One region of the Pseudomonas fulva genome, then DNA from elsewhere that is predicted to be linked to it. Evidence: riboswitches for the same ligand, from Rfam matches in the RefSeq annotation. Region 1 holds a riboswitch; each other region holds the start of a gene.
The links. A riboswitch is a leader RNA that binds a small molecule or an ion and turns the genes downstream of it on or off. The one in region 1 is predicted to bind cobalamin.

Region 1 (4,990 bases):
GCGCCAGTCATCGCCGGCCGATGCCATCCAGCCCGGCCGCCGCAGCGCCCAGCAGGGGATGCCGGCCTGTGCGGCGGCGCGTGCCGCGTTGCGGCTGATCTGCGCCGCGTAGGGATGGGTGGCGTCGACCAGCAACTCGATGCCCTCCCTGTGGATAAAGTCGGCCAACCCCTCGGCGCCGCCGAAGCCGCCAACGCGCATCTGGCAGGTCAGATCCTCCGGCACCTTGCCCAGCCCGGCCAGGCTGTAGATATGTTCGGCGCCGAGGCGGCGGGCGAGAGCCAGCGCTTCGCCGATGCCGCCGAGCAAGAGGATGCGCTTCATCGCGGCTTGTGGACTTCTAGCAAGGTGATCGGCAGGGCGCCGCGCCAGGTATCGAAGCCGCCGAGCGGTTTGGCCTGGGCGACCTCGATGCGGGTCAGCTCGCCGCCCCGTTCGCCGCGAAAGGCGATCAGCGCCGCCTCGCTCTGCAGGGTCACCGCATTGGCCACCAGGCGGCCGCCGGGCTTGAGCGCCTGCCAGCAACCTTGCAGCACGCCCGGCAGGGTGACGCCGCCGCCGATAAAGACCGCATCCGGCGCCGCCAACCCTTCCAGCGCCTCGGGCGCCCGTCCGGCCACCAGTTGCAGGCCCGGTACGCCCAGGGCATCACGGTTATGGGCGATATGGGCCTGGCGCCCTTCGTCGGCCTCGATGGCGATGGCGCGGCAGCTGGCATTCGCGCGCATCCACTCGATGCCGATGGAGCCGCAACCGGCGCCGACGTCCCAGAGCAGCTCGCCGGGCGATGGCGCCAGGCGCGACAGGGTAATCGCCCGTACGTCGCGCTTGGTCAGTTGGCCATCGTGGCGGTAGGCGTCATCCGGCAGGCCGGGCGTCAGCGGCAGGCGCTTGGCGTCAGCGCCAGCGAGGCACTCGATGGCCACCAGGTTGAGATCCGCTGCGCGCTCCAGCGACCAGCCTTCGGCCAGGCCATCGATACGCCGCTCGCGCTCGCCACCCAGGTGCTCGAAGACGCTCAGCCGGCTGGGGCCGAAGCCACGCTCACGGAGCAGTTCGGCGATGGCGGCGGGGCTGTCGCCATCGTTGCTCAGCACCAGCAGACGCATGCCGGGGTGGATCTGCGCCTGCAACGCCGCCAGCGGCCTGGCAACCAGGGACACCAGCGTGGTTCCCTGCAGCGGCCAGCCCAGGCGCGCCGCCGCCAGGGAAGCGGACGACGGCGCCGGCAGAATGCGCAGCTCGCCTGGCGCCAGCTCGCGGGCCAGGCTGGCGCCGACGCCAAACAACATCGGGTCGCCGCTGGCCAGCACGCACACCGGCGTGCCGCGCTCTTCGAGCACCGCCGCCAGGGAGAACGGCTTCGGCCACTGGAGGCGCGTGGCCCGGATGCAAGGGGGCAACAGCGCCAGCTGGCGCTCGCTGCCGACCACTCGCTCGGCCGCCAGCAACGCATGCCGCGCCGCCTTGCCGAGGCCGGGGTAGCCGTCTTCACCGATGCCCACGACGGTCAGCCAGGGGGTCATTTCTTAGTCCTCATCATTGGCAGCCAACAGTGATTGGGTGTTCAAAGGCAATGGCAGCCATCGGCGCAGTATTTGTGGGAGCGGGCGGGGACGCCCAGTCCATGCCCGCGATTTTTCGCGCGCATGGCGCGCTCCCACAATGGATAGGAGAGCGGCCGCTTCCGCCACTTAGCCGCCAAAATCAGCGAGCCTGGGGTGAAAGATCGCGAACAGATTCTAAAGCGGATCGCCACCGACCCCTCCTAAGAAAGCCATCTTTACGGCGATCGATATCACCACATCGCGGCCATGCCACTGTGCGATCCGACGACGCGGCTTTTCATCCCGGCGGGCAAAGCGGGCATAATAGCGCTTCTGTCGGTGCCCAGCGGCTACATGTGAGCCAATGCGGCCTAAGAGGGAACACGAGAAAACCTGTTCAATATCTAGCGAGCTAGAGCCCTGCAAGGCAGAAATTGGCGAGGAAGCGGAGTGTACTTCTGTACATGAGCATTCCGAGACGGTTTCTAACGCGGCAGGGCCGACGCGCAGCAGATATTGGGCAGGTTTTCCGCCGTGGCTGCCCCCGCAACTGTTGCAGCGAGCGCCTGCGCCAATCGCCACTGGGAAACCGGGAAGGCCGGCCACGCGCCATGACCTGCGAGCCAGGAGACCTGCCGACCGATTCAGTCGCATGTGCCCACACCGGGCGGGGTGTCCCGGTGAGAGAAGCTGACCCTTCCCTGGCCTATCCTCGAACGGATGCCCATGTGACCCGACTCCGGTGATCCGTTGAAACAGGCTTTTCGCATTCCAACCCCTGCTGTTCGCCCCTCGGCCTGTCCGGGGTTGCTGCGTATCGTGCAGGCGAAGGATGGCGGTATCTGCCGCATCAAGCTGCCCGGTGGGCGCCTCGAAGCCGAGCAGGCCGAGCGCATTGCCAGGGCCGCGCAGCAACATGCTGGCGGGGTGATCGAAGCCACCAACCGCGGCAATCTGCAGATTCGCGGGATTTGCGCGGGCAATGAAGATGCACTGATCGGCGAGCTGCTGGATGCAGGCCTCGGCCCCAGCACGCCCGGCGCCGATGACGTGCGCAACCTGATGGTCAGCCCGGCCGCCGGCGTCGATCCGCTGGCGCCTGTGGATATCTCGCCGCTGGCCGCCGAGCTGCTGGCCACCCTGGAAAACACGCCGCGCCTGCATGCCCTGTCGCCGAAGTTCGCTCTGCTGCTCGACGGCGGCGAACGCCTGGCGATGCTCGAACACCCCCACGATATCTGGCTCAGCGCCCTGCCCCTCGATGACGGCATCGGCTATGCCTTCGGCCTGGCCGGTTGCCCGCCGGTCACGGCAGAAGATGCACCCGCACTGGCGGTGGTGCCCCAAGCCCTGGCTCATAAGCTGGTGATCGCCCTGCTCGACCTGTTTCTGGAGCTGGCTGCGCCCGAGCAGACACGCATGCGCCATTTGCTGGAAATCCATTCGCCTGCCGAGCTGCTGCAGCGTCTGCAGGCTCGGCTGGGAGACGCACTGCTGCCGGCAGGCGACTGGCGCCGCAACCCGGCGCAAGCCAATGCCCATCTCGGTATCCACAAGCAGCGCCAGCCGGGGCTCGTGCATATCGGCGCCGCCACCGTGCTCGGTCGGCTGGAGGCCGAGCAACTGCTCGGCCTGGCGGATCTCGCCCGCCGTCATGGCGATGGCGCCCTGCGCCTGACGCCCTGGCAGAGCGTGCTGCTGCCCAATGTTGCCGAGGCGGCTGCCGATGGGGTTATCCACAGCCTGCATGGGCTGGGCCTGCTGGCCGATGCCAGCACGCCGTTGGCCCGCATCATCGCCTGCACCGGCGCCAGCGGTTGCGCCAAGGGCCTGGCCGACACCAAGGCCGATGCCCTGCGCCTGGCCGAACTGCTCCCTGCTGGCAACGAGCAGCCGGGCATTCACCTCACCGGCTGCAGCCGCTCCTGCGCCGCCGCCCATCGCGCGCCCTTCACCTTGCTGGCGGTGGCCGAGGGTCGTTACGACCTGTTCGCCCGCCAGCCCCCCGGCAGCGGCTTCGGCCACTTGCTGGGCCACCACCTGACACCTGACGAGGCCGCCGAATTGCTGGCCTCGCTCACCGCTACCCGGAGTTTCACCCGATGACCGATTACATCCGCGATGGTCAGGAGATCTATCGCAATTCCTTCGCCATCATCCGCGCCGAGGCCGACCTGAGCGGCATTCCGGCTGACCTGGAGAAGCTCGCGGTGCGGGTCATCCACGCCTGCGGCATGGTCGATGTGGTGCAGGATCTGCGCTTCTCACCGGGTGCCGGCGCGGCCGGGCGTGAAGCGCTGGCCAGGGGCGCGGCGATTCTCTGCGACGCACGCATGGTCGCCGAAGGCGTGACCCGTGCACGGCTGCAGGCCGCCAACCCGGTGATCTGTACCCTCAACGATGCCGGCGTACCGGAGCTGGCCAAGCAGCTCGGCAACACCCGCTCGGCGGTGGCCCTGGAACACTGGCGCGAGCACCTGCAAGGCTCGGTGGTGGTGATCGGCAATGCGCCGACGGCGCTGTTCTACCTGCTCGACATGCTCGCCGCAGGTGCGCCCAAGCCGGCGCTGATCCTCGGCTTCCCGGTCGGTTTCGTCGGCGCCGCCGAATCCAAGGACCTGCTCGCCGCCACCTACGCCGAGCATGCCGTGCCCTACGTGATCGTCCAGGGCCGCCGCGGCGGCAGTGCCATGGCCGCGGCAGCGATCAACGCCCTGGCCACGGAGGTCGAGTGATGACCGGTATGGACCGCCCCGGCATGGGCCGCCCCGGCAAAGGTCGCCTGCTCGGCCTGGGCGTAGGCCCGGGCGACCCGGAGCTGATCACCCTCAAGGCCCTGCGCTTGCTGAAAGCGGCGCCCGTGGTCGGCTATTTCGTGGCCAAGGCCAAGGCCAACGTCGGCCAGGGCGGCAATGCCTTCGGCATCATCGAGGCCCATCTGGATGAAGCCCAGCAGCGCCTGCCGCTGGTCTACCCGGTGACCACCGAGAAGCTCGAGCCGCCGCTGACCTACGAAGGCGTGATCAGCGACTTCTACGACACCTGCGCGGTGCAGATCGCCGAGCACCTGGACGCCGGCCGCGACGTGGCGGTGATCTGCGAGGGCGACCCGTTCTTCTACGGCTCCTACATGTACCTGCACGACCGCCTGGCCGAGCGCTACGAGGCCGAGGTGATTCCCGGCGTCTGCTCGATGCTCGGCAGCGCCGCGGTGCTCGGCGTGCCACTGGTGTACCGCAACCAGAGCCTGTCGGTGCTCTCCGGCGTGCTGCCCGAGGACGAGCTGCGCGAGCGCCTGCAGGGCGCCGAAGCTGCCGTGGTGATGAAGCTCGGCCGCAACTTCGAGAAGGTGCGCCGCGTGCTGCAGGACCTCGGCCTGCACGACCGCGCCCATTACGTGGAGCGCGCGACCATGGCCAACCAGCGCATCGTGCCGCTCGACG
Region 2 (4,990 bases), 900 kb from region 1:
ATCCACAAGGTCGAATACTTCCTCAACGCACGCATCGTCGGTGGGCAGATCAAGGCGCGGGCCTGGGAGCTGTTGCTGGTGATGCTGGTGTTCGAGGCCGCCTTCGGCATCGCCGGGCTGGTGGCCGCGCCGGTCTACTACGCCTACGTGAAGAGCGAGCTCAAGGCACAGGGCTGGGTGTGATCATGTCGGCTGGATCGCCCCCGCAGCGTCTAAACGGATCGGGGTGATCCATCGACCGGGTAGGTGCCGCTTGCGGGCCACTTACTGACTCAGGCCTCCATGCTCTTCGACGAGGCGCCACGAGCAGTGATGGCAGAAAGGCAAAAGCGGCAATCGATGCGGTACCTGTGGGAGCGGGCGGGGGCGCCCAGTCCATGCCCGCGAAAAATCACGGGCATGGCCCGTTCCCACAGGATAGGGGAACGGCCGCTTCCGCCACTCTGCCGCCAATTCATCGGGATACGGATTCGGGTTTGCCAGTGGACAAGTGCGTGAACGGTCCTCAGAGGGCCGGGGCCCAGGTCAGTGACAGCAGGGCCGTGCGGCCTTCCTCGCGGTATTCGCTGTAGTTCGTCACGGGCCAGCTTCCATGACTGTACTGGGCGCGGCCGTAACCTTTGTCCAGCACGTTGTCCACCTTCAGGCCCAGCGCCAGCTCCGGTGTCGCCTGCCAGTTGCCGCGCAGGCCAAGCAGCCCATGGCCGGCGATCCCGCGCTGATTGTCGACGTCGTCGTAGGTACGGCTGACCGCCTGCCAGGTGGCGCCGAATGACCAGTCGCCGAACTGGCGATCCATGTCCAGGCTCAGGGTGCGCTTGGCGCGGCGATTCAATAGCTTGCCGGTGCTGCGGTCGCGCGGATCGATCAGGCTCAGGCCGAGGGCGGCCTGCCAGCCCAGCAGTTCATGCTGCAGGCTGCCTTCGAAGCCGTTGATGCGCGCCTTGTCGAGGTTCTCGGCGGGCCAGCCGCTGATCGCATCACGCAGGTCGGTACGGTACACCGAGGCTTGCAGCGCCGTGCGCTCGGCTACCTGGCTGCGCCACTGCAACTCGTAGGATTTGGAGGTCTCCGGCTGCAGGTCCGGGTTGCCGCCACCTGGCCAGTAGAGGTCGTTGAAAGTCGGCGCGCGGAAGCCCTCTGCGTAGGAGAAGATCAGCTCGTTGCGCGCATCGAGCTGGTAACCCAGGGCCGCGCTTACCGTGTTGGCGCTGCCGAACTGTTGGTTCTTCTCGTGGCGCAGGCCCAGTTCGGTATTGAAGCGCTCGCCGCGGTAACGGTGCTGCGCGAGCAGGGCGTGGTTCCAGCGGCTGTCCTCGGCGTAGGCGGTATTGCTGTTGAGCCGTTCCTGGTAGCCATCGGCGCCGAGCAGCAGGCTGTGGCCGTTGCCCAGGTCGAGGGTGTTGAGCCAGGCCAGGCTGTCGCGGTAGGTGTTGAAGGGGCTGCTGGCGGGCACGTCATCGAAACGCTCGACGGAGCGGTTCTCGCTGTGGCCGACTTCCAGGCGGCTTTTCCAGTCAGGCAGCAACTGGGCGTCGAGGAACCCGGAGTAGCTGGTCAGCTGATAGTCGGCGTACGGGTAGGCGCCTTCCCAGCCACCGTCGTATTCGCTCTCGCCGCGCTGGTCGAGCACGCTGAAGCCGGCTTCCAGCGTTTCGCTGAAACGGTGGCTGAGGTTGGCGCTCAAGGCGTTGTTGCGGTAGGCGTCGCGGTCGCTGTCCGGCGCCACGGGGGCATGGGTGCGATTGATGCCGCGGGTGTCGTCGGCGCTCAGGCCGAGGTTGAAACGAGTGTCGGCATCGCCACCGGACAGGCCCAGGCTGCGTTCCCAGCTGTGGTTCGACCCATAGCCGACGCGCAGGCGCGGGTTGAGCCCTTCGCCCGTAGCCCGACGGGTGAAAATCTGCACCACACCGCCAATCGCATCGGCACCGTGAATGGCCGAGCGTGAGCCGCGCAACACCTCGACACGTTCGATCTGCTCGACATTCAGGTATTCCAGCGGCGCGCCACCAGCAGAGGCCGAGCCGATGCGCTGGCCGTCGACCAGCACCAGGCTCTGTGCGGTCTTGGTGCCGCGAATGTACAGGCCACTGGTGCTGCCGCGGCCACCGGCGCGGGTCACCTGCACCCCCGGCACCCGGCTCAGCAGGTCGAGCACGCTGCCGGGCTGCAGGCGCTCGATGTCGGCGCGGGTGAATACCGTGGTGGGCGTGCTGCTCTGTTCGCGCGGCTGCACGTCTCGGTTGCCGGTTACCACGGTCTCCGAGAGCTTGAGCGCCTCGTCGTAGCTCGTGGTGGCCGCGAGTGCCAGGCCTGGCGACAGGGCGCAGGCGAGCATCAGGTGAAGCTGTTTCATGGTGGGTGTCCTCGCAGGTCGGCAGACTTTCGAGGAGGGCGAGCGCAAGCGCAGCGCACGCTGACGCCTGACGGTGGTGCCCTCCGCAACACGCGTCTCGTCCTGCAAGGCCGGTATCCGGGCTTTCGACCGGCAACCGCTCGCCTTCCCGGTAGGCCCAGTGGCGGTTGAGCGGCTGTGCAATCGGCTGATTGCGGTCGATTACCGTTGCGGGGGCAGCATCGGCTTGGCGCGCGTAGCGAGCGCACCGACTTCCCGTTTAACGCGCGGCGTGGCAGCGCCGCGGGCACCTGGCAGGAGGTGAACGAGGCGTACCTTAGAAGGTGACTGCATGAAATACAAGCAAGTCGGTCAGGCTCTGCTTGAGCCTTTCTCAAGACGCTGACGCACGGCCGCTTCGATGCCGGCTTCGTCCAGGCCGCACTCGGCGAGCATCTGGTCGGGACGGGCGTGCTCGACATAGCTGTCGGGCAGGCCCAGGTGCAGCATCGGCTTGAGCGTGCCCTGGCTGGCGAGGAATTCGCTGACGGCGCTGCCGGCGCCGCCCATCACGCTGTTTTCCTCGATGGTCACCAGCAGGTCGTGGCTGGCGGCCAGTTCGCTGACCAGCGCTTCGTCGAGGGGTTTGACGAAGCGCATGTCGACCACCGTGGCGTCCAGGGTTTCGCCGACGCGCAGGGCCTCACTCAGCTGCACACCGAACACCAGCAGGGCCACGCCGGCGCCCTGGCGACGCACCACGCCCTTGCCGATCGGCAGCGGCGTGAGTTCGCGGTCGATGGTGGCGTTCGGGCCGCTGCCGCGGGGGTAACGCACCGCCGCCGGGCCAGTGAACTGGTAGCCGGTGGTGAGCATGTGGTGCAGCTCGTTCTCATCGCTCGGCGTCATGATCAGCATGCCGGGGATGCAGCGCAGGTAAGAGAGGTCGAAGCTGCCCGCGTGGGTCGGGCCGTCTTCGCCGACCAGGCCGGCGCGGTCGATGGCGAACAGCACGTCGAGGTTCTGCACCGCGACATCGTGGATCAGCTGGTCGTAGGCGCGCTGCAGGAAGGTCGAGTAGATCGCCACCACCGGCTTGGCGCCTTCACAGGCCATGCCGGCGGCCAGCGTCACCGCGTGCTGCTCGGCGATGGCCACGTCGAAGTATCGATCCGGGTGGCGTTCGCTGAAGGCCACCAGGTCCGAGCCTTCCTTCATGGCCGGGGTGACCGCCATCAGGCGTTCGTCATGGGCGGCCATCTCGCACAGCCACTGGCCGAACACGCTGGAGTATTTCGGGCCGGACGGCGCCTTCACCTTGGCCGGCGCGTTGATCGGCTCCAGCTTGGTAATGGCGTGGTAGACGATCGGGTCGACCTCGGCTGGCGCGAAGCCCTTGCCCTTCTTGGTGACCACGTGGAGGAACTGCAGGCCCTCCAGGTCGCGCATGTTGCGCAGGGTGGCCAGCAGGGTCGGCAGGTCGTGGCCGTCGATGGGGCCGATGTAGTTCCAGCCCAGCTCTTCGAACAGGGTGCCGGAGACCAGCATGCCCTTGGCGTGCTCTTCGGTCTTGCGGGCGATTTCCCAGGCGCCGGGCAGCTTGGACAGCACCTTCTTGCTGCCTTCGCGCACGTTGGCGTAGGTGCGGCTGGAGAGAATCTTGGCCAGGTAGTTGGACAGACCGCCGACGTTCTTGGAGATCGACATGTCGTTGTCGTTGAGTACCACCAGCATGTTGGCCTTCACGTCGGCAGCGTGGTTGAGCGCTTCGAAGGCCATGCCGGCGGTCAGCGCGCCGTCGCCGATCACCGCCACCGACTTGCGCTTGCTGCCCTGGCGCTGGGCGGCGATGGCCATGCCCAGTGCGGCGCTGATCGAGGTGCTGGAATGACCGACGCCAAAGGTGTCGTACTCGCTTTCCGAGCGACGCGGGAAGGCAGCGATGCCGTCCTTCTGGCGCAGGGTGCCCATGCGCTCGCGGCGGCCGGTGAGGATCTTGTGCGGGTAGGCCTGATGGCCGACGTCCCACACCAGGCGGTCGTCGGGCGTATCGAAGACGTAGTGCAGGGCGACGGTCAGCTCGATCACCCCGAGGCCGGCACCGAAATGCCCGCCGGTCTGGCCGACCGTGTAGAGCAGGTACTGGCGCAGTTCATCCGCCAGGGTTTCCAGCTCGGCTTCGCCAAGGCGGCGCAACTCATCCGGCGTGTTGGCGCGGTCGAGCAGCGGCGTCAGCGGGCGTTCGCGGGGAATCTCGTGGAAAGTCGTCGGCATCAGGCGAGTCGTTATAGGAATTCAAAATAGTGGGGCAGTCTACCTGATGCGATGACCCTAGCCCAAGGGAGGACTTGGGCGTGGTTGCCGCAGCAGCGATGTCAGATAGACAGCGGTTCAGTTGCGCCGTTCGACGATATAACGCGCCAGCTCGCGCAACGGTTCGGCGGCATCACTGAACGGCTGCAGCGCTTGCAGCGCCTGGTCGCGCAGTTCCAGGGCGTAGGCCTTGGCCGCGGCCATGCCGAGCAGAGCGGGGTAGGTGGGCTTGTCGTTCGCCTGGTCCTTGCCCTGGGTCTTGCCCAGGGTCGCGGTATCGCTTTCCACGTCGAGGATGTCGTCCTGCACCTGGAAGGCCAGGCCAACGGCACGGGCGTA
Region 3 (4,990 bases), 2.7 Mb from region 1:
TCGAACTGGCCGACCTGGAAGAACCAGAGGCGTTGCCCTGGTTGACCCAGGCGCTGACCCGGGACAGCTCTGCCGATGTGCGGGCCGAAGCGGCGCGGCTGCTGGAAGCCTGGGAGGAGCCCGAGGTGGTCGACGCGCTCTGTGCGGCGCTGACCGATGCCGACGCCCGGGTACGCGGCGCGGCGGCGCAGAGCCTCAGCGAACTGAAGAGCGCTGAGGCGGGCCGTGTGGTGTTGCCCTGGGCCGTTCATGCCGACGCCTTCGTACGCGCCAGCGCGTTGCGTGCCTTGCGTGAGTTGCGCCTGATCGACAGCGTACCCACCGCTGTTGCGGCGCTGCAGGATAGCGATGCCTTCGTGCGTCGCGAGGCGGTGGGCATTCTTGGCTGGCTCAAGCAAAGCGATGCCTTGCCCCTGTTGGCGCGCCTGGCCAGTGACGATAGCGATACCGAAGTACGCCGTGCGGCAACCGGCGCTTTGGGCCTGGCCAGCGACGACAGCGTGCTGCCGGCTCTAAAGGCGGCGCTCAAGGATCGTGAATGGCAGGTGCGCGAAGAAGCAGCCACCACGCTGGGTAAGGTCGGCCAGGCGACGGCCGGCCCCGCGCTGCTGGAGGCGCTGAGCGACAGCTACTGGCAGGTGCGCCTGCGCGCGGTGCGCTCGCTCGGTCGCTTGCGCTTCGCAGCGGCGCATGACGGGCTGGTGGAATTGCTCGGGCACGCCATCAGCAACCTGCGCAAGGAGTCCGCGCTGGCGCTTGGCGAACTGGGCGACGATCAGGCACTGCCCGCACTGCTGGCTGTCGAGCACGATGCCGACCCGGAAGTGCGCAAGGCCGTGCGGATCGCCATCGGCCAGTTGCGCCTGCAAAAAGCATGAACCAGGCGCCCGTCGCAGTACGCAACAGTGCCACACAAGCCACGCTGACCGTGGATTGGGGGCAAGGGCAGGTTCTGGTGCTCGGCCATGGCCGCCTGCGTGCTGCGTGCCCATGCTCGAAATGCCGGGCGGCCCGGTTGGCGCAGCGTATCGATGTGGTGCCGGATGGCATACGCATCACGGCGATCCATGCCCAGGGCTATGGTGTGCAACTGATGTTCGACGATGGTCACGACCGCGGTATCTATCCCTGGCGTTATTTGCGTGAGCTGGGGGAGGTGGCAGGTTGAGTTGGCCATGCTTGTCGCATGGCCTGGTCGTCGCGGTGCCATCTGCGGGATGACCGAAAATCGCTTCGCGCCGAGGGCGATGCTCCTACCGACATGGCGTCGAACCGTCGATATTGCAGGCTCCTCGATACTGTAGGAGCCTGCTTGCGGGCGAATGGTTGTCGCGCCGCAGATGTTGAGAACGGCCACCATCGCATTCGCGCCGAGGGCGACGCTCCTACCGGCATGGTGTCGAACCGTCGATTTTGCACACGCCTCGATACTGTAGCCGCGCCCTGCGGCGAGTGCTTGTTGCGACGCGGCCTTGGAAAGATGGCTGCAATCGCGCCGCGATGGCGATGCAGGCACTTATCCCTTGTTCTTGCGTTGTGGCTTGGGCCGGCCCTGCACGCACTTGAAGCGCGGCTCGGTCTTGCAGATCACGTAGATGCGGCCGCGACGTTTGACGATCTGGCAGTCGCGATGACGCAACTTGGCCTGTTTAAGCGAGGCGACTACTTTCATGCCTTGGCTCCTGCGAAGCCTGCAAAGCGCTTGTTGAAGCCAGCCACACGGCCTTCGCTGGTGACCTGGCGCTGCTGGCCGGTATAGATGGGATGGGAGGCGCTGGACACGTCCAGGGTGACGTAGGGATAGGTGTTGCCATCGCTGTGTTGACGAGTCTTGTCGGTGTCGACCGTCGAGCCGATCAACCAGTAGGCGTCAGCAGCGACGTCGTGGAACAGAACAGGGCGATAGGTGGGGTGAATACCTGGTTTCATGAGAGCTCCGATAATTACGTTATAAGATAACATTTATAGTGTTGTTGATTATGATTCCCATTGCAAGTTCTGGGTCGATAATTTCAGGGGCCATGCGTGGCCGGGCATCAAGAGCTGATTCGGCTTGCTAAAATGTTATGTTGTAACAATAATGGCCGCGCTTTTGCGCAGGGCACTGCGTGGGCTTGGCTGGATCCGATTGCAGTCGGTGAACGGAAACTGCGGCAAAGCGCTGCAGGCGGATCACTTAATCGTTTAAGATGCCGCCGCCGGTTTCCGCGAGGAATTAATAGGGAATCCGTCGCCGCCTCTGGTGGCCAAACGGAACTGCCCCCGCAACTGTAGGTACCGAGCAGCGCTGCATTCGTGTCACTGGAATCGCTTCCGGGAAGGCCGCCGCGCTGCATGGACGTACCAGTCAGGAGACCTGCCGGCATGGGTCTGATTCCGCTTCTGCGGGCAGGGCCAGTAATCGAACCGCCGGCGGGGTGTCCGGGAGGGGCATCCGTGATCACTTCCCGCAAGGGACAGGTGCGGCCATGGTCGCGCAGCGTGATGTGTTCTCCAGCCTACGCACTGCCGTTATGCGTATTTGTTGATTAGGAGATCACCCGCATGTTCGTACCACGCCTTGCCGTCATCGGCGCCGCCCTGGCGCTGTCTTCCATGGCCCATGCCGCCGGCCCGACCCAATACCCGCTCACCCTGGAAAACTGCGGCCAGTCGCTAACGTTCGCAAAAAGCCCCGGCAACGCCGTGACCATCGGCCAGGCAGGTACCGAAATCCTTTATTCCCTGGGCCTGGGCGAACGCCTGGCCGGCACCTCGCTGTGGTTCAGCCACGTGTTGCCCGAATTCGAGGAGCAGAATGCCAAGGTGCCGCGCCTGGCCGACAACGACCCAAGCTTCGAATCGGTGATCGGCAAGCGCCCGGGCCTGGTAGCGGTGCAGTTCGAGTGGATGGTGGGCGAGCAGGGCGTGGTGGGTACGCGCAAGCAATTCCACGACCTGAACATTCCCACCTACATCATGCCGACCGACTGCGAAGGCAAGGACAACCTGGTCGGCGCAGACGGCACCCGCCTGCAGCCGTTCCAGATCGACAGCCTGTACAAGAGCATCAACCAGCTGGCGCAGATCTTCGACGTGCAGGACAAGGGCGACGCCCTGGTCGCCGACCTGCAGAAGCGCCTGGCCGCGGCGGTGGCCGGTGCCGAGCAGCGCCAGGCCCAGGATATTTCCGCGCTGTTCTGGTTCTCCAGCCCGGACATGGATCTGGACCCGTACGTGGCTGGCCAGAAGGGCGTGGCCGACTACATGATGAAGTCCCTGGGGCTGCGCAACGTGGTCGAGTCCAGCGAGGAGTGGCCGAGCGTCGGCTGGGAAACCCTGGCCAAGGCCAATCCCACGGTGCTGGTGCTGGCGCGCATGGACCGTCGCCGCTTTCCCGCCGACGACGTGGAGAAGAAGCTCGAGTTCCTGCGCAACGACCCGGTCGCCAAGCACATGGACGCCGTCAAGAACGGGCGCATCGTGATCATCGACGCCGATGGCATGCAGGCCTCGCTGCGGATGATCACCGGCATCGAAACCCTCGCCAAGGCCGTTGACGAATTCCAATGATCGCGCGCAGTTCTCGCCTGTTCCTGCTGACCATCGCCTGCCTGCTGCTTCTTGGTGTGGCGGTGATCGCCGGAGTCGCCCTGGGCGAAACCCGCATTGCGCCCTCGGTGGTGTTCCAGGTGCTGGCCAACAAGCTGTTCGCGGCAGGCTTCGTGCTCGACCCGATCGATGAGGGCATCGTCTGGAATTACCGCCTGACCCGCGCCCTGGTCGCTGCCAGCTGCGGGGCCGGGCTGGCGGTGTCCGGCGTGGTGCTGCAGGCATTGCTGCGCAACCCCCTGGCCGATCCCTACCTGCTGGGTATATCTGCCGGCGCCTCGACCGGCGCGGTTTCCGTGGCATTGCTCGGCTTGGGCGCCGGCATGCTGACGCTGTCCATGGGCGCCTTTCTCGGCGCGGTCGCCGCCTTCGCCCTGGTCGCGCTGCTGGCCCGTGCTGCGGGTGGCGGGGCGATCAGCGGCAGTGCTCAGATCATTCTGGCCGGTATCGCCGGTTCCCAGCTGTTCAATGCGCTGACCTCGTTTCTGATCACCAAGTCGGCCAGCGCCGAGCAGGCCCGCGGCATCATGTTCTGGCTGCTCGGCAACCTCAGCGGGGTCGACTGGCAGGACGTACTGCTGGCCGTGCCCATGGCGCTGGCCGGGGTCCTGCTGGTCGCCTGGCACACCCGGGCGCTGGACGCCTTCACCTTCGGCGCCGAGTCGGCGGCCTCCCTGGGCGTGCCGGTGCGCCGGGTACAGGCCACCTTGATCGCCTGCACCGCCCTGGTCACGGCGGTGATGGTGTCGATCGTCGGCTCCATCGGTTTCGTCGGCCTGGTGATCCCCCACGCCGCGCGGCTGCTGGTCGGTGCGCGGCATGGCCGGCTGGTGCCGGTCTCGGCACTGATCGGTGCGGTGTTCCTGATCGCCGCCGATGTGCTGTCGCGCACGGCGATCAATGGCCAGGTGCTGCCGATCGGCGTGGTCACCGCTCTGGTCGGCGCGCCGGCGTTCGCGGTGATTCTGGTGCGCGGGAGGCGAGCGCGATGAGCACCGTGTTGCAGTGCAGCGACCTGGGCTGGTCGGTAAAGGGCAGGGCGATCGTGGCGGGGGTCGACCTCGAGGTGCGCCGGGGCGAAACCCTGGGGCTGATCGGGCCCAACGGCTCGGGCAAATCGACCCTGCTCAAGCTGCTCTCCGGCATTCGTGCGCCGGGCAATGGCCAGGTGCAGCTCGATGGCAGGCCGCTGGCGAGCCTGGGCCGCCGCGACGTGGCCCGGCAGCTGGCGTTCGTCGAGCAACAGGCCGATACCAGCGACGCGGTGACGGTGCGCGACGCCGTCGAACTGGGGCGCACGCCCTGGTTGTCGGCGCTGCAGCCGTGGTCGGACGATGACGAGCGCATCGTCATGCAGGCCCTGGCCGACGTGGACATGGCCCACATGCACGAGCATGCC

Region 2: another riboswitch for cobalamin. It lies ahead of K8U54_RS06285 (TonB-dependent receptor domain-containing protein); the one in region 1 lies ahead of cobG (precorrin-3B synthase).
Region 3: another riboswitch for cobalamin. It lies ahead of K8U54_RS23360 (ABC transporter substrate-binding protein); the one in region 1 lies ahead of cobG (precorrin-3B synthase).

What each region holds. Positions count from the first base shown of each region.
Region 1 covers NZ_CP082928.1:2,288,496-2,293,485, reverse strand. Annotated here, with positions in the region: gene K8U54_RS10255 (cobalt-precorrin-6A reductase) at 1-324, opposite strand, end outside; gene cbiE (precorrin-6y C5,15-methyltransferase (decarboxylating) subunit CbiE) at 321-1,526, opposite strand; cobalamin riboswitch at 1,868-2,201, shown strand; gene cobG (precorrin-3B synthase) at 2,298-3,653, shown strand; gene K8U54_RS10240 (precorrin-8X methylmutase) at 3,650-4,282, shown strand; gene K8U54_RS10235 (precorrin-2 C(20)-methyltransferase) at 4,306-4,990, shown strand, end outside.
Region 2 covers NZ_CP082928.1:1,386,413-1,391,402, reverse strand. Annotated here, with positions in the region: gene K8U54_RS06290 (AI-2E family transporter) at 1-183, shown strand, start outside; gene K8U54_RS06285 (TonB-dependent receptor domain-containing protein) at 506-2,359, opposite strand; cobalamin riboswitch at 2,451-2,668, opposite strand; gene dxs (1-deoxy-D-xylulose-5-phosphate synthase) at 2,711-4,612, opposite strand; gene ispA ((2E,6E)-farnesyl diphosphate synthase) at 4,730-4,990, opposite strand, start outside.
Region 3 covers NZ_CP082928.1:5,052,741-5,057,730, forward strand. Annotated here, with positions in the region: gene K8U54_RS23340 (HEAT repeat domain-containing protein) at 1-878, shown strand, start outside; gene K8U54_RS23345 (DUF971 domain-containing protein) at 875-1,168, shown strand; gene ykgO (type B 50S ribosomal protein L36) at 1,517-1,672, opposite strand; gene K8U54_RS23355 (type B 50S ribosomal protein L31) at 1,669-1,929, opposite strand; cobalamin riboswitch at 2,183-2,378, shown strand; gene K8U54_RS23360 (ABC transporter substrate-binding protein) at 2,545-3,552, shown strand; gene K8U54_RS23365 (FecCD family ABC transporter permease) at 3,549-4,583, shown strand; gene K8U54_RS23370 (ABC transporter ATP-binding protein) at 4,580-4,990, shown strand, end outside.